DNA from 3 places in the Kocuria sp. CPCC 205263 genome. Region 3 is predicted to be linked to each of the others. Evidence: riboswitches for the same ligand, from Rfam matches in the RefSeq annotation. Region 3 holds a riboswitch; each other region holds the start of a gene.

Region 1 (6,808 bases), on a different contig from region 3:
CCCACTCCACCTCGATGCCCTCCTCGGCGAACGCGGTCTCGAGCCAGCCCTTCTCCTTGATCACCACGGAGAGCGGGTTGTAGGTGGCCCAGTCCACGCGGACGGTGCCGTCCCCGGCGGCCTCCGCGGGCGGCTCGCCGGAGCCCTCGCCGGCCATGCACCCGGTCAGGCCGAGGGCCAGGACGGCGGCGAGTGCGGGGATGGTGCGGGCGGAGCGCTGGGGCAGGGGCATGGCGGAGCCTTTCGTGGTGGACGGACGGTGCCGGGCGGCGCGGGCGGGTGCCGCCGCTGGTCCGGGGAGGGGAGTCGGGGTGGGGGCAGCCGCGTCAGCGGGTCGCGGGGTGGTGGGTGTCGACGCCGAGGTGGCCGAGGAGCTGCACGCGCAGCTCGGCGAGGACCTCGGAGGCCCGGTCCCGGGGGCGCTCGCCGGGGACGGCGAGGATCGTGCTGATCGAGGCGGGGGCGGTGGGCCCGGTCCGGCCCAGGACCACGATCCGGTCCGCGAGCTGCAGCGCCTCGTCGACGTCGTGGGTGACGAGCAGGACGGTGGTGGGCTGGGCCGCGTGGATCGTGAGCAGCAGGTCCTGCATCTTCAGGCGGGTCAGGGCGTCGAGCGCGCCGAAGGGCTCGTCGAGCAGCAGGACCCCGGGATTGCGGGCCAGGGCCCGGGCCAGGGACGCGCGCTGGGCCATGCCGCCGGAGATCGCGCGGGGACGGTGGCCGGCGTGCGCGGTGAGCCCCACCAGGCGCAGCAGGTCGTCGATCACGGCGTCCCCCTCGTCCCGGGGGATTCCGCGGGACAGGCCCAGGCGGACGTTCTCGCGCACCGAGCGCCACGGCAGCAGGCGGGGCTCCTGGAAGGCGACCGCGCAGCGCGGGTCGATGCCGGACACGGGGGTGCCGTCGATGAGCACCCGTCCGGCCGAGGCGGTGTCGAGCCCCGCCGCGGCCCGCAGGAGCGTGGACTTGCCGCACCCCGAGGGCCCCAGGACCGCCAGGACCTCGCCGGGCCGGGCCGTGACGTCGACGTCCTGCAGGACGTGGTGGGTCTCGCGGCCGGACGGGAAGGACTTGCCGACGTGCTCGAAGGCCACGGAGAAGGCGCGCTTCGCGGTGCCCGGTGCGGTGGCCGGCGCAGAGCCCAGCAGGGAAGTGCTCATGATCAACTCCATCGGTCCTGGCATTAGCACCTCGCACGGAGGATCAGACGGATCCGTGCCGGTTGCTGCGACGTCGACGAGCCAGGTCTCTCAGCCGCTCCGGATGGTTACACCACCAATTGAACGTCCTCGGCGTGTTTCCTGGCAAATCCGTCGCATCCGTGATGATCGCGACACATCGCTGGCACGGGAGCCCTCCGTGCCCCACCATGGACCCATGACGAGCCGCAGAAGCCCGGCCCGGGCGGACCTGGTGCGCGACGCCTGCACGGCGTTCGGCGCGGTCCTCGACGGGCTCGGCGACGACGACTCCTGGGCCGCCACGGGCTGCCCGGGGTGGTCGGTCCGGGACCTCACCCACCACTGCGCGATGGACGCCCTGCGCGGGCTGGTCGCCCTGCACACGCCCACCACCGCCCGACCCGACCGGGACGCCGCGACCTACTGGACCGACTGGGGTGGCGATCCCGCGGGGGCCGCCGAGGCCCGGCGCCACACCCGCGTGGCCGCGTCCATGGTCCTGGACTGGGAGCCGGTGCGCGCCCTCCACCGCGAGACCACCCGGGCGCTCGTGCACGCGGCGCAGCACTGCGGCGACGGCGCGGTCCGCACCCAGGGGCACGTGCTGCGCCTCGAGGACCTGCTGAGCACCCTCGCGGTGGAGGCCACGGTGCACCACCTGGACCTGATCCAGCACCTGGACGGCTCCCCGGGTCCCGCCGTGGACGGGCTCGCCGAGGTCCGCCGGGTCCTCACCGACCTGTGGGAGCGGGAACCGCTCGAGCACTGGAGCGACGAGCACTTTGCCCGCGTGGGCACCGGCCGGGCGGAGCTGACCGCCCAGGAGCGTGCGGAGCTGGGCGCGCACGCGGACCTCCTGCCGCTCTTCTCCTGACCCCCCCCTCCGCGAGGTCGCACGTGTCGGCCACCTCGGGCGCCTGAAGTGGCCGACACGTGCGGCCTCGCGGAGGTACACGGAGGAAGAAGGAGAGGAAGCGGGTTCCGTGCCAGGCTGGGGGCATGAGCCGCAACGACCCTGCCGTCATCGACCGCCTCATGACCCGGCCCGGCCGGTGGGCCGTGGTGGGACTGACCGGCAACACGGCCCGTCCGGCGCACTCGGTGGCGAAGCGGATCCGGGACGACCTCGGCATGACGATCGTGCCGGTCAACCCGAAGGGCGAGCCGGTGCACGGCGAGCCCGGCTACCGCACGCTCGCCGAGGTCCCGGGACCGATCGACGTGGTGGACTGCTTCGTGAACTCCCGCCGCGTCGGCGCGGTGGTGGACCAGGCCATCGCCGTGGGCGCCGCCGCGGTGTGGCTGCAGCTGGGCGTCGTCGACGAGGACGCCGCCGCCCGGGCGGAGCGGGCCGGCCTCGACGTGGTCATGGACACCTGCCCCCTGATCGAGCTCCGGTCCCTGCTCCGGCGCGGCTGGACCCTGGACCCGAGCCGGACCCCGCCGCTCGCCCCGCCCGGCTGAACGACCCGGCTGAGCGCCCCGTCGGAGCTGCCCGTACCGGATCGGCACCGTCCCGCTGCCGGCCGGGACCGTCCCCGTGCGGTGGGACCGCACGGGGGTTGCACCCGGTCAGGGGCCACCCGCTAAGCTGTCCCCCGACGACGATGACGAGTCCCGACACGAAGCTCTGGCTGGTCGGGCGGCAACCCTCTCCCGTAGCGGGGTGCCCCAGATGAACATCGGGCCGCGGTGCACGTGCTCCGCGGCAAGTACGGCGCCCACCAGTGCGTCGGACCCGCGGGCAGGTCTCCACGACGCACGGGCGCGGGTCGGCATCGACCCGGGAGGAACACCCCATGAGCAAGCGCATCGCCCTGAACGCCTTCGACATGACCTGCGTGGGCCACCAGGCCCCCGGCCTGTGGAAGCACCCCCGCTCCCGGGCGGACGAGTACAACACGATCGAGTACTGGACGGACGTCGCCCAGGTCCTGGAGAAGGGGCTCTTCGACGCGCTGTTCCTCGCGGACGTCGTCGGGTACTACGACGTCTACCAGAACTCCGCGGCCCCGGTGATCCGGGACGCCACCCAGATCCCGGTCAACGACCCCTTCATGCAGATCTCCGCGATGGCGGCCGTGACGAAGCACCTCGGCTTCGGCGTGACGAGCGCGATCACCTACGAGCAGCCGTACCCGCTCGCCCGGAAGTTCGCGACCCTCGACCACCTCACGAAGGGCCGGATGGGCTTCAACGTGGTGACGTCCTACCTGAAGTCGGCCGCCGAGAACCACGGGCTGACGGAGCAGATCTCCCACGACGAGCGCTACGAGATCGCCGAGGAGTTCATGGAGGTCTGCTACAAGCTCTGGGAGGGCTCCTGGGAGGACGGCGCGGTCCGGCGCGATCGGGTCAACGGGGTCTTCGCCGACCCGGCGCTCGTGCACCCCATCCAGCACCACGGCAAGTACTTCGACGTCCCCGGCATCGGGCTGACCGAGCCGTCCCCGCAGCGCACGCCGCTGATCTTCCAGGCCGGGGCCTCCTCCCGCGGGCGGGCGTTCGCCGGCCGCCACGCGGAGGCGGTGTTCGTGGGCGGCATCCGCCCGGACCTGACCCGGGTGGTGACCGACAAGCTGCGCGACGAGGCGGAGGCCAGCGGCCGGAACCGGGACGACCTCAAGATCTTCGCCATGCTGCACGTGATCGTCGACGAGACCGACGCGAAGGCCGAGCAGAAGCGCCGCGACTACGAGCGGTACGCGGACACCGACGGCGCGCTGGGCCTCGTGGGCGGCTGGTCCGGGCTGGACCTGGGCCGCTACGACGAGAACGACGTCCTGGAGTACATCAAGACCGACTCGATCCAGTCCTTCCTGACCCCCTTCACCACGGCCGACCCGCACAAGAAGTGGACGATCAAGGAGGTCGCCAAGCACATCTCGATGGGCGGCATGGGCGTGCCGATCGTCGGGTCCCCGCAGACCGTGGCCGACGAGCTCGAGCGGTGGATCGACGAGGGCGGGCTGGACGGCATCAACCTCGCCTACCACGTGTCCCCGGGCTCGTTCGAGGACTTCGTGGAGTGGGTCGTGCCGGAGCTGCAGAAGCGCGGCCGCTACCGCACCGGGTACGAGGGCACCACGCTGCGCGAGAACCTCTACGGCGAGGGGCAGACCAAGGTGCTCGGCACCCACCCCGCCGCCGCGTTCCGGGGCGCCTACGCGGGCAAGCCCTCCGCCGCGGACACCCCCGCCCGCCAGCTGGCCCTCTGAACCCCGTCCCCTGACCCCGCGGCCCCGCCGGGAGCACGGGGCAGGGCACGGACGAGGGGCCCCCGCGTGCGGGGGCCCCTCGTCCGTGCCGGGTCAGGACGCCGGTGCGGCGCTCCAGCGCAGCAGGGCCGCGACGTCCGTGCCGTGGGGCAGCGCCCCCGGCGGCACGAAGACGGGGCGGCCGTCGGTCAGCACCGCGGCGCGCACCAGCGCGGCGTCGGCGGAGACCCGGCCCAGCACGCCGGCGCCCACGGCCTCCGACTCCTCCAGGGCGATCCACGGCTCGGCGTCCAGGGCGATGAGCTGCTGCTCCGTGTCCAGGTGGGTGTCGTCGAGCAGCAGCGTCTCCGCCTGGGCCTGCTGCAGGGCCGAGACCACGGGCGCCATCCCCGAGACGGCGGTGGGGTCCGCGCGTCCCTGCTGCTCGGCGAGCCGCTCGAGCAGCGCCTGCTGGCGGTGCGCCACGACCTCCGCCACGCGCTCCTCGACCTGGTGGTCGAAGTCGGCGGACTTGCTGCCCTCCGCCCGGGTGTTGGCGTCGACGACGCTCAGCATCGCCCGGCTCGCCTTGGACAGCTGCTCCTCGACCAGGCCCCGGGCCCGCAGGTCCCCGGCCAGGACGACGAGCTGCGCCCCGCTCTCGGCCACGACCTTGTCGATCTGCTCGGCCACCTGCTCGGTGTTGCGCCGCCACACGTCCTCCGTGTGCCGCTGCCAGCGTCCCTGCGACCAGCCGCCCCCGGGGAACTTCTTCAGGTGCTCGGTCTCGCCCTCGATCTGCTGCTCGTCCGCGGCCCGGACGCGGCTGGCGTGCTGGAGGCAGATCTCGCCGCCGTCCCGGCCCACCTCGGCGACCACGTACGGGAAGTCGTCCGGGCGGTGCCGGAACAGGGGAGTGAGATCGGGGACGTCCTCCACCTGGACGACACCGCGGCCGGCCCGGGGACCGGGGAGGACCTCGTCGACCTCCACGGTGCCTCCGCGCACCAGCAGGTACCGGCACACCGGGTCCGGCACGCCCTCGGCCGGGCGCACGGCGGCCTCCACCGCGGCGAGATCGGCCTTGCTCGCGCCCTGGCGCTCCAGCTCTCGGCAGATGTTCTCCGGAAGCACGTCGATGGCGTGCAGCGAGTCGACGGTGCCGGTGCTGATGTCCGTGTAGACGGTGCACCAGGGACCCTTGCTCTTGAACAGTTCGGCGTAGCGGTGGAATCGGCTCGTCATGATCGACAACTCCTGCTGTTGAGCGGTGCTTCCTGTGGTGCAGACCACGTTATCCGACCACCAGGGGGCTGGGAACAGACGACCCGACGAGTAGGGTCGGAGGCACACGACCGGCCCCACGGCCGGTGGTCCCGCAGGTCCCACGACGCAGGAGGCAGCCATGAGCGACGTACCCGAGTACGACGAGGCCGACCGGCTCGAGCAGTCGATCGACGCCGATCAGCAGGATCTCGACGACCAGGACGAGGAGGCTCCGGTGCACGCGCCCGACCGCTCGGAGGCGTCCTCGCTCGAGGCGAACCCCGACGACCTCGTGGAGCAGGACCAGGAGGTCGTCCTCGACGAGCCGCAGGAGGTCTTCACGCTCGAGGAGGAGTGAGCCGCGCACCGCGCGGGGCACGGACCCCGCGCGGTGCGTCACACCGCGGACCAGCCGCCGTCCGAGGGCATGATCACGCCGTTGACGTTGGAGGCGTCGTCGCTCGCGAGGAAGGCGATGACGGCGGCGACCTGCTCGGCCGTGGCCGTGTAGGGGATGTTCTGCATGAACCCCGCCATCCGCCCGGGGAAGAGGTCCGAGACCATGGGCGCCTCGATGCCCGTGGCCGTGGCGCCGGGGGCGACCGCGTTGGTGCGGATGCCGTCCGCGGCGTGCATGAGAGCGGTGCTCTTCGTCAGCCCGGCCACGGCGTGCTTGGAGGCGGTGTAGGCCGCGCCCGCGGCGGAGCCGCGCAGGGCCGCCTCGGAGGCCACGTTGACGATCGCTCCCCGTCCGGAGGCCCGGAGCAGCGGGATCGCCGCGCGGGTCAGCCGCATGACGGAGCCGACGTTCACGGCGAAGACCCGATCCCACGTCGCGTCGTCCACCTCGGCGACGGACTCGAAGCGGTCCATAATCCCGGCGTTGTTGACCAGCACGTCGAGCCGCCCCTCGGTCGCCGCCAGCACGCGGCCCACCGCCCCCTCGTCCGTGAGGTCCGCGAGCACGGGGAACAGCGGCAGGCGCGGCGCGCCCGCCACCAGGGCCTCCAGCCGGCGGGCCGACAGGTCGACCACCACCACCGTGGCCCCCTCGCCGGCCAGGCGCAGCGCAGTGGCGCGCCCGATGCCCGAGCCCGCCCCGGTGACCACGGCGGTCCTGCCGGTGAAGCGATGGGTGTCCACGGTTCCTCCTGGGGATGCGAG
Region 2 (6,808 bases), on a different contig from region 3:
AGCACCACGGAGGACAGGAACGGGATGCGCCAGCCCCAGGCCTGGAAGTCCTCGGGGGACATCATCGAGGTGAGGGCGAACATGAAGGACGTGGCGAGCAGCATGCCCAGCGGCACGCCGATCTGCGGGTAGGCGCCGAAGAGCCCGCGCTTGTTCCGCGGGGCGTGCTCGACGGACATCAGGGCCGCGCCGCCCCACTCGCCGCCGGCCGAGAAGCCCTGCATGATGCGCAGGAGCACCAGGAAGATCGGGGCCCAGATGCCGATCGTCGCGTAGGTCGGGAGCATGCCGATCAGCATCGTCGCGGCACCCATGCCCACGAGCGTGAGGACCAGGACGATCTTGCGGCCGTACTTGTCGCCGAGGTGGCCGGCGACCACCGCGCCCAGCGGGCGGAAGAGGAAGCTGATGCCAAGGGAGGCCCACGCGACCACCTGGGCGAGGCCGGCGTTCTCCTCGGACAGCGGCGCGAAGTACAGCGGCGCCAGGACGAAGGCCGCGGCCTGGGCGTAGATGAAGAAGTCGTACCACTCGATGGTGGTGCCCACGAGGGTGCCGGCGAGGACCTTGCGCTCCTCGCGCGACATCTCGTGCCGCCCGGCCGGGGCGGAGGATGGGTGCACCATGGGATCTCCAGGGAATCGGGGACGGCGACGTCCGCGGCGGAACCGAACGCATCATGACCGAACGTTCGGTAGTTCAGTGCGATACTACGGGCGGAGGTGACGCCTGTCACCCTCAGCACGGAATAATCAAACCATGTATCACCAATGTGACACAGACCACCGTGGATGGAAACCGCCGGGCCCGGCCCTCGCAGGAGGACCGGGCCCGGCGGCGCGGCAGCGAACGTCGAGGACGTCGGGGTCGGCGGCTCAGCGGTTGAGCCGCTCCGAGGCCAGGCGCGCTCCCTCGACGAGGGACTCGAGCTTGGCCCAGGCGATCTGCGGGTGCAGGCGCCCGCCCAGACCGCAGTCGGTCGACGCGACGACGTTCTCGCGGCCCACGACCGAGGCGAACTGCTCGATCCGGTCGGCCACCAGCTCCGGGTGCTCCACGACGTTCGTCGAGTGGGAGACCACGCCGGGGATGATCACGCGGCCCTCGGGCAGCGCGTGGTCCTTCCAGACCTTCCACTCGTGGGCGTGCCGGGCGGAGGCGCCCTCGAAGGTGTAGCCGCCGGCGTTGATGGTCAGCATCAGGTCCACGAGGTGCTTCAGCTCGAGGTCCGTGGTGTGCGGGCCGTGCCAGGAGCCCCAGCACAGGTGGAAGCGGACCTGCTCCTCGGGGATCCCCCGCAGCGCGTGGTTGAGCGCCTCGACGCGCAGCCGCGTGAACGCCAGGTAGTCCTCGACCGTGGGCTCGGGGTTGATCTGGTCCCAGGACTCCGCGATGGACGGGTCGTCGATCTGCACGGTCAGCCCGGCGTCCGTGATCGCCAGGTACTCCTCGCGCATCGCGTCGGCGCACGCGTAGACGAGCTCCTCGTCGGTCCTGTAGTACTCGTTCGTCACGCGCGCGGCGGAGCCGGGGGAGAGGGCGGCCACGAACCCGGTCTGCGCCCCGGTGGCCGCCATGGCCGCCCGGAGGTTGCGGACGTCCGAGGCCACGGCCTCCTGTCCCGTGTAGGTCAGCGGCCCGGTGATCTTGGGCTGCGTGGTCGAGGAGCGCCCGGTGAGGATGCCCGACGACGGGTCCTCGTACGCATCCCGGAAGCGCTCGCGGTCCCGGCGGTCCGGGAAGCTCGTGAGCACGATGCTGCCGGGCGAGGAGCGCTTCTTCTCCGTGGACGCCCACCGGTCCTCGTCGGAGGGGGTGAGCCCGCCGAGGCGGGAGAAGGAGTAGTTCCACCACGCGCCGTAGTCGACCGCGCTGGACATCGTGTGCCCGTACTCGCCGTCGTTGACCACGTCCACGCCGATCTCGCGCTGCCGGCGGACCACGTCCTCGACGCCCGCGGCGAGCTCGGCGGTGAGCTGCTCGAACGTGATGGCGCCCTCGGCGTGCCGCTGGTTGGCCTCGAGCAGCCGCGGGGTCCGCGGCAGGGAGCCCACGTGGGTGGTCTGCACGTGGTCGGTGTTCTGCATGGTCATGCGTGTCCTCCTGAGGGTCTGCGGGAAGGTCGGGGGCCGGTCAGGACCAGAGCCGGCGGGAGGCGAGCTCGGCCCCGCGGGCGAGGGTCTCGAGCTTCGCCGCGGCGATCTGCGGGTGGATCCGCCCGCCCAGGCCGCAGTCGGTCGAGGCGATGACGTTCTCGCGGCCCACCTGGCGGGCGAAGCGCTCGATCCGGTCGGCCACCAACTCCGGGTGCTCCACCACGTTGGTGGCGTGGGAGACGATCCCCGGGATGATGACCTTGCCCTCGGGCAGCTCGTGGTCCTGCCAAACCTTCCACTCGTGCTCGTGCCGGGCGTTGGCGGCCTCGAAGCTGTAGCCGCCGGCCCTGATGGAGAGCATGAGCTCCACCAGGTGCTCGAACCCGAGGTCCGTGGTGTGCGGGCCGTGCCAGGAGCCCCAGCACAGGTGAAAGCGGACCTGCTCCTCCGGGATGCCCTCGAGGGCGTAGTTGAGGGCCTCGACCCGCTTGCGGGTGAACGCGAGGTAGTCCTCCACGCCGGGCTCGGGATTGACCTGGTCCCAGTTCTCCGCGATGGAGGGGTCGTCGATCTGCACGATCAGCCCGGCGTCGGTGATCGCCCGGTACTCCTCGCGCATCACCTCGGCGCAGGCGGTCAGCACCTCGTCCTCGTCCGCGTAGTGGGTGTTCTCCAGCCGGGCGCACGAGCCCGGGGACAGCGCGGCGAGGTAGCCCTCGCTCGCGCCCGTGGCCTGCAGCCCGGCCTTGAGGTTGCGGATGTCCGCCTCCAGCGCCGCGTGGCCCGTGTACTCCAGCTTCCCGGTGATCCTGGGGAACGGCGCCTGCTTGCCCGTGGTGATGCCCGAGGAGGGGTCCGTGTACGCCTCGTGGAACAGCCGGCGGTCCCGGCGGTCCCCGAAGCTCGTCAGGACCACCTTGCCTGGCGAGGAGCGCTGCGGCTCCTGCTCCCACAGGTCCACGTCGCCGGGGGTGAGGCCCGAAATCCGGGCGAAGATGTAGTGCCACCACGCGCCGTAGTCGACCTCCGCGGCCATGACGTGGCCGTACTCGCCGTCGTTGACCACGTCGATCCCGAGCTCGGCCTGCCGGCGGACCACGTCGACCACCGAGTCTTGCAGGAGCCGGTCGTACTCCGCCTCCGGGACGGCGCCCTTCGCCCGGTTGGCCTCGAGCAGCGCCGGGGTGCGCGGGAGGGACCCGGCGTGGGTCGTGCGGATGCGGTCGGCGCTGTGCAGCATGGTTCGTGCGTCCTTTCCATCGGTCCTGGCGGTAGCACCGGAGGCGGGACGGGGGAACCGTCGCCCGGGTTGCTGCGGCGTCGTCGAGCCAGATCTCTCGGCCGCTCTGGATGGTGACCCTGTCATCCAAGCGCACCCGTGCGCGCTGCGCCATTCGGCGCCCGGATGACGGACATGACGCCGTGTGACGCAACCCGGCGCGCGCTCCCGGGCGGCGCTGTCCTTCGCGAATATGGCCTGGATCACATACCGTGGCGGTGATCCGTGCCCCTCACCCCGCGGGCACGACGGACCAGAGGAAGGACCCCCATGTCCCAGACGCCCCAGCAGGAGGATCTCGAGGGCCGCACGGCGCTCGTCACCGGTGGCGCGAGCGGCATCGGCCTGGCCGCCGCCCGGGCCCTCGCCGGCTCCGGCGCGCACGTGGTCGTGGCCGACGTCGACGAGGCCGGGGCGCAGCGCGTCGCGGACGAGCTCGGCGGCCGCGCGTGGGCCGTCGACCTGCTCGACACCGCGGCGCTCGCCGAGCTGAGCCTCGAGGTCGACGTGCTGGTCAACAACGCCGGCATCCAGAAGGTCGCCCCTCTCCAGGAGTTCGACCCCGCGGACTTCCACCGGATCCTGGTGCTGATGCTGGAGTCCCCGTTCCTGCTGGTGCGCGCCGCGCTGCCGCACATGTACGAGCGGGGGTGGGGGCGCGTCATCAACGTCTCCTCCGTGCACGGGCTGCGGGCGTCCCCCTACAAGAGCGCCTACGTCTCGGCGAAGCACGGCCTGGAGGGGCTGTCCAAGACCGTCGCGGTGGAGGGCGCGGCCCACGGGGTGACGAGCAACTGCATCAACCCCGGCTACGTGCGCACCCCGCTCGTCGAGAAGCAGATCGCCGACCAGGCGAGGGTGCACGGGATCCCCGAGTCCGAGGTGGTGGAGCGGATCATGCTCGGCGAGACGCCGATCAAGAAGCTCGTGGACCCGGAGGACGTCGGCAGCCTGGTCGCGTGGCTGGCCGGACCGCACGCGTCCATGGTCACCGGGGCCTCCTACACGATGGACGGCGGCTGGACGGCGCGCTGAGCCCGCCCCGAGCCGCGGCGGCGCACTGCGGCGCCGCCGTCCGGACAGCCCGGCGGCCCGGACCGTCCGGCGGCCCGGACGGCCCGCCGCCGGTCCGGGCCGCTCAGCGGTGACCCAGTTCCCGGGAGAGCCGGTGGGCCTCCGTGAGCAGGGCCCGGCCCAGGAGCTGCCGCCGCTCGCCGCTGAACCGGGGCTCGATGCCCGTGAGGCTCAGCGCGTAGACCGGCGCGCCCGTCGCGTCGAAGACCGCGGCGGCCATGCCCCAGCTGCCCTCGACGATCAGCCCCGGGTTCACTGCGAAGCCCTCCTGCCGGACGTCCGCGAGCAGCTCCCGGATCCGCTCGGGCGTGTGCAGCGGGCCCCACTCGGCGCGGGCCCCGGCCGTGGCCGCGAGGACCCGGTCCACCTCCGCGTCCGGGAGGTGGGCCAGGACCGCCAGCCCCGCCGAGGCCACGCCGAGCGGCAGCCGCAGCCCCTCGTAGAGGACGTGGGAGCGGATGGGGAACGCGCCCTCCACGCGCGCCAGGCAGACGGTCTCCAGCCCCCGGCGGGCCGAGAGGAACGCGCTCTCGCCGGTGGCCTCCGCGAGCCGGCGCAGCGAGGGCCCGGCCAGCTCCCGGATCGGATAGCGGTGGGCCGCCACCGCGCCCAGCACGTACAGCTCGGGACCCAGCTGCCAGGCCCCGGTCCCGGCGTCGCGGTCCACGAGGCCCTCCTCGGCCAGTCCCGTGAGCAGCCGGTGCACGGTGGGGCGGGTCAGCCCGGTCTCGGCGGCGAGCTCCGCCACCGTGGTGCCCCGTTCCCGCCCCGCGACGGCCCGCAGCAGCTGCCCCACCCGGTGGACCACCTGGGTCCCCTGGCCCGTCGTCCGCTCCTCTCCCATGGCTCCACTATATGGACAGTCGGGGGACGAATGGCCGGATGCTGAGGAGAAGCGCCGTCATCCCGCCAAATCTGTTGACCGGCATGTGGAGGCTCCCTAGATTGAGTGCTGGGTCACAGTCGGACGAGAGGAAGGGACAAGGGTGTCCAAGGTCAGAGACAACGCCGCCGAGCTGCTGGCGGAACGCCTGCGGGACGGCATGACGCTCGCCGTGGGCGGGTTCGGGCTGAGCGGGATCCCCCGGGATCTCATCGACGCGGTGCGGGACTCCGGGGCCACGGACCTCACGGTGGTCTCGAACAACATGGGCGTGGACGGCAAGGGCCTCGGGGTCCTGCTCGAGAACCGCCAAGTGAAGAAGGTCCTCGCCTCCTACGTGGGCGAGAACAAGCTGTTCGCCCAGCAGTACCTGGACGGCGAGCTCGAGGTCGAGTTCAACCCCCAGGGCACCCTCGCCGAGCGGCTCCGGGCCGGCGGCGCGGGCATCCCCGCCTTCTACACGAAGACCGGGGTCGGCACCCTGGTGGCCGAGGGCAAGCCGCACGCCGAGTTCGACGGCGAGACCTACGTGCAGGAGCGCGGCATCGTCGCCGACATCGCCCTGGTCCACGCCCACACCGGGGACACCGACGGCAACCTCGTCTACCGCTACACCGCGCGCAACTTCAACCCGATCGTCGCGACCGCCGGGAAGGTCACCTTCGCCGAGGTCGAGCACGTCGTGGCGGTCGGCGACATCCACCCCGACCACATCGTGACCCCGGGCGTCTACGTGCAGCACGTCGCGCAGTACAGCGGCGCGCCCAAGGACATCGAGCAGCGCACCGTCCGCCCCCGCCCCGCCGGGCGGACCACCCAGCAGAACGGAGACCAGGCATGAGCTGGACCCGCGACGAGATGGCGGCGATCGCCGCCGTCGAGCTCTCCGACGGCGACTACGTCAACCTCGGCATCGGCATCCCCACCCTCGTGGCCAACAACCTGCCCGAGGGCGTCGACGTGGTGCTGCAGTCCGAGAACGGCGTGCTCGGCATGGGCCCGTTCCCCTACGAGGGCGACGAGGACCCGGACCTCATCAACGCCGGCAAGCAGACCATCACGCTGCTGCCCGGGGCCTCCATCTTCGACTCCGCCACGTCCTTCGGGATGATCCGCGGCGGCCACGTCAAGATCGCGATCCTCGGCGCCATGCAGGTCTCCGGCACCGGCGACCTCGCCAACTGGATGATCCCCGGCAAGATGGTCAAGGGGATGGGCGGCGCCATGGACCTGGTGGCCGGCACCCCGCGCGTCGTCGTGCTGACCGAGCACGTCACCAAGGACGGCTCCGCCAAGATCAAGACCGAGTGCGACCTCCCGCTCACCGGGGTGCGCGTGGTCGACCGCATCGTCACGGACCTGTGCGTGTTCGACGTCGAGGACGGCGGGCTCGTGCTGCGCAGCCTCGCCCCCGGGGTCACCGAGGACGAGATCCGCGAGAAGACCGAGGCGTCCTTCCGCACGGACCTGCAGGAC
Region 3 (6,808 bases):
ACCGCCGTAAATCTCACCCGCCTGGAACACGAAACCGCGGCGCTTGGCCAGCGAGATGACGTTGTCCAGCGTGGACTTGGGGGCCATGTGGGATTCCTCCAGGGTCTCGCCCGACCGCCGGCTGCGGACGCGCGTGGTGGGTGGTGTGGCCCGGCGGTGCGCCGGGCGGGGACCGGCCGTCGTCGGCCGTCACGAACGAGGACGCCGCGTGCGACGTCCTCGTCCCAGGGTAGCCAATTCCCGCCGTGCCCGCCGACCGCCGGGACCTGGGACAATGGGGGCATGACGACTCCCCAGCGGCCCGGCGGCCCCGACGAACTGCCCATCCGCGACGACATGATCCGGCTGGGCCAGGCCCTCAAGCTGGCGAACCTCGCCGAGGACGGGGCGCACGCCCGGGGCCTGGTGGAGGACGGTCAGGTCTCGGTCAACGGCGAGGTCGAGACGCGGCGCGGCCGGCAGCTGCACCCGGGGGACGTCGTCTCCGCCGGGGGCGCCTCGGTGCGCATCACCGCGGGCGGCTGACCGGGCGGTCCGGGTCCCCCAGCACCACCTGGGTGAGGTACTCGCGCACGTGCCCGACCTCCTGCGGGCTGATCCCGTGGCCGACCCCGGTGTAGTGCACCTTCATGACGTCGGCGTGCTCCAGCGCCCACTCGGCGGTGGAGTCGACGAGCTCCTGCGGGATGACCGGGTCCTGCGGGTCACGGCCCCAGAACATCCGCAGCGGCCGCTCCCGCAGCTCCTCGTCGGCGAACAGGGGATGTTCGCCGGGGACCACGAAGCCGGAGAGCCCGACCACGGCGGCGATCTCGCCCGGCATGTGGCGGGCGAGGGACGTGGCCATGGCCATGCCCTGCGAGAACCCCAGCAGCGTGGTGCTGGGGTGGTCCGCGGCCAGCTCCCGCAGCCACGCCGCGACGGGCTCCACGGCCTCGGCCACCCGGTCGAGGGAGAAGCTGAGGTCCGCGGCGAGCGGGAACCACTGGTAGCCGAACCCGGCGGGCTGGGGGGCGCGCACGGACGCCACGCTGAACTCGCCCGGCAGGGCCGGGACGAGACCCATGAGGTCCTGCTCGTGCGAGCCGTAGCCGTGCAGGAGCACGAGCAGCGGGGTGCCGGGGCGGGCGTCGGCGTCCCTGCTCCACACGGCGAAGGGGGTGGCGGTCCCGGTCGGGACGGTGGCGTCGGTCATGGCACCAGTGTGCCACCCGGTCCCGGGGTCCGCGGCGCGGGCGCGTGGACGCCCGCCGGGCCCGGTGGTAGACCGGGAGGCATGACCGAGACGACGCCGGGGCCCCCGGACACCGCACCTCCCGTCCACCCGTGGCGTCGCATGGTGGCGATCGGCGACTCGTTCACGGAGGGCATCGGGGACCCGGACCCCGGCTCCCCCGGCGGGCACCGCGGCTGGGCGGACCGGGTCGCCGAGGAGCTGGACCGCCTCGCCCCCGGCCTGTCCTACGCCAATCTCGCGATCCGCGGCCGGCTCTTCCGCCAGATCGTCGACGAGCAGGTGGGGCCGGCCCTGGAGCTGACCCCGGACCTCGTGACGGTCTGCGCGGGCGGTAACGACATGCTGCGCCCCGGTGGGGACCCGGACGGGATCGCCGAGGAGATGGACGACGTCGTGGGCCGGCTCGCGGCGGACGGGGCGACGGTCGTGCTGGTCGGCGGCCCGGACATCGGCGCCACGCCCGTGCTGCGCGGGATCCGGGGCCGGATCGCGGTCTACAACGAGAACATGCGCGTGGTCGCGTCCCGGCACGACGCCGTGCTGGTGGATCTGTGGGGGCTGCGGGAGCTCGCGGACCCGGCGATGTGGGACCCCGACCGGCTGCACTTCTCGCCCCTGGGCCACCACCGGATCGCGGTCGAGGCCCTCGACACCCTGGGCATCGGGCACGGCCTCGTGCCCGAGGTGGTGGCCGACCGCCCGCCCTCGTCCTGGCGGCAGGCCCGCGGCGAGGACCTCGTCTGGGCCCACCGCTACCTGCGCCCGTGGGTGGCCCGCCGGATCCGGCGCACCAGCTCCGGGGCGCAGGTCCGGCCGAAGCGGCCGCACTTCGGCACCCCCACCGTGCCCGGCGGCGGCGTCGCGCCCGGCGAAGGACCCGGGGAGGCACCCGGCGACGGCCGAGGGGCCGCCGACGGCTGAGCGAGCGGGAACGGCTGAGGACCCCGTCCCGGCTCAGCGCGCGGGCAGCACGGTCTCCACGAGCAGCTTGCCGAGCTGGGGCGCCTCGATGAGGAAGCCGTCGTGGCCCGAGGGCGAGGTCAGGGTGTGCCGCCGGACGGCCCCGGGCAGCGCGGCGGCCAGGACGTCGGACTCGCGGGGCAGGTAGAGCCGGTCGGAGTCCACCGCCGCGACGAGCCACTCGCACGAGGTCACGGACAGCGCCTCCTCGAGCGTGCCGCGGCCCCGGGCGACGTCGTGGGACATGAGCGTCTCGTTGACGGCGAGGTAGCTGTTGGCGTCGAAGCGGCCCGCCAGCTTGGACGCCTGGTGGTCGAGGTAGCTCTCCACCTGGTAGCGCCCCCGCCCGCCGGCGTGCGTGTCGATGACCTGTTCGTCGGCCTGCGGCGAGCGCCCGAACCGGTGGTGCAGCTCGTCGGCCGAGCGGTAGGTGATGTGGGCGATCCGCCGGGCCAGGCCCAGGCCGGTGACGGGCAGCGGGCCGTCGTAGTAGTCCCCGCCGCGGAAGTGCGGGTCCTGGCGGATCGCGAGGTTCTGCGCCTGGCCCCACGCGAGCTGCTCGGCGCTGGACTGGGCGCACGCGGCGACCACCGCGCACGCCCGGACGCGGTCCGGGTGGGTCACGGCCCACTCCAGGGCGCGGGCCCCGCCCATGGAGCCGCCGATGACCAGGCGCCAGGCGTCGATGCCGAGGGCGTCGGCCAGCGCCGCCTCGGCGTGCACGGAGTCCCGGACGGTGATGAGCGGGAAGCGGGAGCCCCAGGGGCGGCCCTCGGGGTCCACGCTCGGCGGCGCGGGGGTCGCCGGGCCCGTGGACCCGTAGCAGCCGCCCACGATGTTGGTGCAGACCACGAACCACCGGTCCGTGTCGATGGCGGCGCCGGGGCCGATCAGGCCCTCCCACCAGCCGCCGCTCTCGGCGGCGCGCCGCTCGGCCTCGGGGGCGCCGGGGCGGGCCCGGCCGGCCGCCACGTGGGTGTCCCCGGTGAGGGCGTGCTCGACGAGCACCGCGTTGGAGGCGTCCGGGGCGAGCGTCCCCCACGTCTCGTAGGCGATCCGGACGTCGGGCAGCCGGAAGCCCGACTCGAGCTCGAGCTCGCCGATCCCGGCGACCCGCGGCACGCCGTCCTCGCGGACGGCGGTCCCGGCGCCGGCGCCCCTCACGACCGTCACGGTCACTCCTGTCCTCCCTGCGCGGCCGCGGCCGCGGCGAAGCCCTGCTCCAGGTCCGCCAGGATGTCGTCGATGTGCTCCAGGCCCACGGACAGGCGCACGAAGCCGGGCTCCACGCCGGCGGCCAGCTGCTCCTCGGGCAGGAGCTGGCTGTGCGTGGTGGACGCGGGGTGGATCACGAGGGAGCGGACGTCGCCGATGTTGGCGACGTTCGAGTGCAGGGTCAGGGCGTCCACGAAGGCGGCCCCGGCCTCCCGGCCGCCGTCGAGGACGAAGCCCAGGATCGACCCGGCGCCCCGGGGCGCGTACTTCTGCGCCCGCTCGTGCCACGGGGAGGACCCCAGCCCGGCCCAGGACACCGAGCGCACGTCCTCGCGGGCCTCGAGCCAGCGGGCCACCGTCCCGGCGTTGGCCACGTGCCGCTCCATCCGCAGGGACAGCGTCTCGATGCCCTGCTCGATGAGGAACGCGTTGAACGGGGAGATCGCCGAGCCGAGGTCGCGCAGCAGCTGCACCCTGGCCTTGAGGATGTAGGACAGGTTGACGCCGAAGGGCCCCTCCGCGCCCAGGGCCTCGGCGTAGACGAGGCCGCCGTAGGACTCGTCCGGCTGGTTGAAGCCGGGGAAGCGGTCCGGGTAGCGGCCGTAGTCGAAGGCCCCGGAGTCCACGATCACGCCGCCGATGGCCGTGCCGTGCCCGCCGAGGAACTTGGTGGCCGAGTGCACCACGACGTCCGCGCCCCAGCGCAGGGGCTGGATGAGGTAGGGGGTGGCCACGGTGTTGTCCACGATGAGCGGGACCTCGTGGTCGTGGGCGATCCCGGAGACCGTCTCGATGTCGAGGACGTCGTTGCGCGGGTTCGGGATCGTCTCGGCGAAGAAGGCCTTCGTGTTCGGCCGGACCGCCCGCCGCCACGCCTCGGGATCGTCGGCGTCGGACACGAAGGTGGTCTCGATGCCGAGCTTGGGCAGCGTGAACTTGAAAAGGTTGTAGGTCCCGCCGTACAGGCTGGGGCTGGCCACGAGGTGGTCGCCCGCGCCGGCGACGTTGAGCACGGCGAACGTCGTCGCCGACTGCCCCGCGCTGAGCATGAGGGCGCCCACGCCGCCCTCCAGGGCGGCGATCCGGTTCTCCACGACCTCCGTGGTCGGGTTGCCGATCCGCGTGTAGATCGGGCCGAGCTCGGCGAGCGCGAAGCGGTCGGCGGCGGCCTGGGCGTCGGGGAAGACGAAGGACGTGGTCTGGTGGATCGGCAGGGCGCGGGAGCCGGTGACCGGGTCGGGGCTCTGCCCCGCGTGGATCTGCCGGGTCTCGAAGGCCCAGCCCCCGGGGTTCTCGGGGGTGGGGCGCTCGGCCGCGGCCACGTCGGTGCTGGCGGCGGAGGCGTCGGTGCTGGAGGCGGGGAGATCGGACATGCCGTGGGACTCCTTGTGGATCTCAGGGGTCCCGTCCCGGCCGAGGCGGTGCGGCCGGGAACGGCCGGGCGCCGGGGACCCGCGCTTGCTCGCTCGCCGGTCGCGAGGAGCCTGGTCTTCACCCAGGGCACCCCACCGCGGTGGAGGGTTGCCGGCCAGCTAGCTGGGGCTTGGACGCTGGCGCTCATGACCTGGACAGCATTCTCCGGATCAGGCCCGCACGGCGTCAAGCCGGGGCCGGGCGTGACGCACCGGCCGGGGTGTCGCCCGCACGGTGCCCGGCGCGCCGCGGACCGATTTGGAGACGAAACTCACAGGGTGCCACGATGTGCCCATGAGAGTCGACCACGTGTCCTACGCCTGCCGCCCGGAGGGCCTGGAGGCCACCACCGAGCGCATCGCCGACCAGCTCGGGATCGAACCGGTCAAGGGCGGGGTGCACCCCCGTTTCGGCACCCGCAACATGATCCTGCCGCTCACGAACCACCAGTACGTGGAGGTCGTCGAGGTCCTCCAGCACCCGGCGGCGGAGAAGGCGCCCTTCGGCCAGGCAGTGCGCGCCCGGTCCGCCGCCGGCGGCGGCTGGCTGGGCTGGGTCGTGGAGGTCGAGGACCTCGCCCCTTTCGAGCAGCGCCTGGGGCGCCGCTCCGTGCCCGGCCACCGGGTGTTCCCGGACGGCCGGTGCCTGGAGTGGCACCAGATCGGCGTCAAGGGCCTGATCGCCGATCCGCAGCTGCCGTTCATGATCCACTTCGACTCCGCCCCGGAGATGCACCCGTCCCAGGCGCGGATCACGGACGTCGGGCTCGCGGGGATGGCCATCGCCGGAGCCCCGGAGCGGGTCACCGAGTGGCTGGGCGCCCCCGTCGAGACCGCGCTCGAGGACCTCGAGGTCGACTGGCGCTATCCGGACGGCACGCCCGGGGTGCTCTCCGTCACGTTCAGCACCCCGGACGGCGCCGTCACGATCTGAGGCCGAGCACCGCGGGGTGAGGCTCAGCCCAGCAGCCGGGCGGCCCCGAGGAAGCCGACGGCGTCCAGCAGGAAGTGCGCGACGACGAGGGGCATCACCCGGCCGGTGCGCCGGTAGAGCTCCGCGAAGACGAGGCCCATCACCACGTTGCCGAGGAAGGGCCCGATCCCCTGGTAGAGGTGGTAGCTGCCGCGGAACAGCGCCGTGACCACCAGCACCACCGGCCAGCTCCACCCGATGCGGGTCAGTCGGTCGGTCAGGAACGCGACCACCACGACCTCCTCGACCAGGGCGTGGCGCACGGCCGAGAGCAGCAGCACGGGCACCGTCCACCAGTGCGCGGCGAGCCCGGACGTGGTCACCTCCGCGGTGACGCCCAGGGCCCGGCCGGCGCCGTAGAGCGCCAGCGTGCCCAGGCCCATGAGCAGGAAGAGCACGGTGCCCAGGCCCAGGTCCGGGAGGGGCATCCGGGCGTCGAGGCCGATCCGCCGGCGGACCGTGCCCAGCGCGCCGGCGGAGCCGGCGAGCAGGTAGAGCGCGAGCAGCACCGGAACCAGGTCCAGGGCGATCCCGGTGAGCTGGCGCAGCAGGTCGATGAGGGGCTGCGGGCTCAGCGGCGGGTTCATCGTGGCCTGCGCCTCGGACAGCGGTCCGCGCGCCAGGTGCTCGGCGAGGGACAGCACCGCCCAGAGAGCCGAGGCGCCCAGGGACACCCCGAGCACCAGGAGCACCTGCAGCCACAGGTCGGCGCGGGTGGAGCCGAAGGCGGGCGGTCGCGGGGCGAGGTGGGCGGGGGTGCTCATGCGGCCATTCTGGCACCGGCCCGCCGGCCGCCCCGCGCACCCCGCGCCGGGCGCCCCCCGGGCCCGCCCGGACCGCTCCTCCCCGCCTGGGACGTCTTCCCTAGGATGGGGACCATGACTGTTCTTCCCCCGCAGATCCGCCAGCAGCCCGTCGAGCGCGCCTTCCACGGTCACGTGTTCTCCGACCCGTACGAGTGGATGCGGGACAAGGACTCCCCCGAGGTGCTGGCCCACCTCACCGCTGAGA

Evidence for each region. A riboswitch is a leader RNA that binds a small molecule or an ion and turns the genes downstream of it on or off. The one in region 3 is predicted to bind S-adenosylmethionine.
Region 1: it holds a riboswitch for S-adenosylmethionine, as region 3 does, so the genes downstream of both, RF647_RS02095 (LLM class flavin-dependent oxidoreductase) here and RF647_RS04140 (bifunctional o-acetylhomoserine/o-acetylserine sulfhydrylase) in region 3, are expected to answer to the same signal.
Region 2: it holds a riboswitch for S-adenosylmethionine, as region 3 does, so the genes downstream of both, RF647_RS02245 (cobalamin-independent methionine synthase II family protein) here and RF647_RS04140 (bifunctional o-acetylhomoserine/o-acetylserine sulfhydrylase) in region 3, are expected to answer to the same signal.

Annotation. Positions count from the first base shown of each region.
Region 1 is NZ_JAVKPV010000001.1:440,454-447,261, reverse strand. It holds gene RF647_RS02115 (aliphatic sulfonate ABC transporter substrate-binding protein) at 1-232, opposite strand, end outside; gene RF647_RS02110 (ABC transporter ATP-binding protein) at 327-1,160, opposite strand; SAM riboswitch class I at 1,166-1,270, opposite strand; gene RF647_RS02105 (maleylpyruvate isomerase N-terminal domain-containing protein) at 1,378-2,055, shown strand; gene RF647_RS02100 (CoA-binding protein) at 2,181-2,645, shown strand; SAM riboswitch class IV at 2,788-2,902, shown strand; gene RF647_RS02095 (LLM class flavin-dependent oxidoreductase) at 2,981-4,399, shown strand; gene RF647_RS02090 (Vms1/Ankzf1 family peptidyl-tRNA hydrolase) at 4,493-5,623, opposite strand; gene RF647_RS02085 (hypothetical protein) at 5,784-6,002, shown strand; gene RF647_RS02080 (SDR family NAD(P)-dependent oxidoreductase) at 6,041-6,787, opposite strand.
Region 2 is NZ_JAVKPV010000001.1:472,565-479,372, reverse strand. It holds gene RF647_RS02255 (MFS transporter) at 1-626, opposite strand, end outside; gene RF647_RS02250 (cobalamin-independent methionine synthase II family protein) at 876-2,093, opposite strand; gene RF647_RS02245 (cobalamin-independent methionine synthase II family protein) at 2,134-3,336, opposite strand; SAM riboswitch class I at 3,350-3,453, opposite strand; gene RF647_RS02240 (3-hydroxybutyrate dehydrogenase) at 3,646-4,410, shown strand; gene RF647_RS02235 (IclR family transcriptional regulator) at 4,514-5,293, opposite strand; gene RF647_RS02230 (CoA transferase subunit A) at 5,436-6,173, shown strand; gene RF647_RS02225 (CoA transferase subunit B) at 6,170-6,808, shown strand, end outside.
Region 3 is NZ_JAVKPV010000002.1:381,069-387,876, reverse strand. It holds gene RF647_RS04165 (glycine--tRNA ligase) at 1-87, opposite strand, end outside; gene RF647_RS04160 (RNA-binding S4 domain-containing protein) at 283-525, shown strand; gene RF647_RS04155 (alpha/beta hydrolase) at 509-1,195, opposite strand; gene RF647_RS04150 (SGNH/GDSL hydrolase family protein) at 1,277-2,158, shown strand; gene RF647_RS04145 (homoserine O-acetyltransferase) at 2,192-3,376, opposite strand; gene RF647_RS04140 (bifunctional o-acetylhomoserine/o-acetylserine sulfhydrylase) at 3,373-4,785, opposite strand; SAM riboswitch class IV at 4,862-4,977, opposite strand; gene RF647_RS04135 (VOC family protein) at 5,120-5,758, shown strand; gene RF647_RS04130 (CPBP family intramembrane glutamic endopeptidase) at 5,782-6,561, opposite strand; gene RF647_RS04125 (S9 family peptidase) at 6,676-6,808, shown strand, end outside.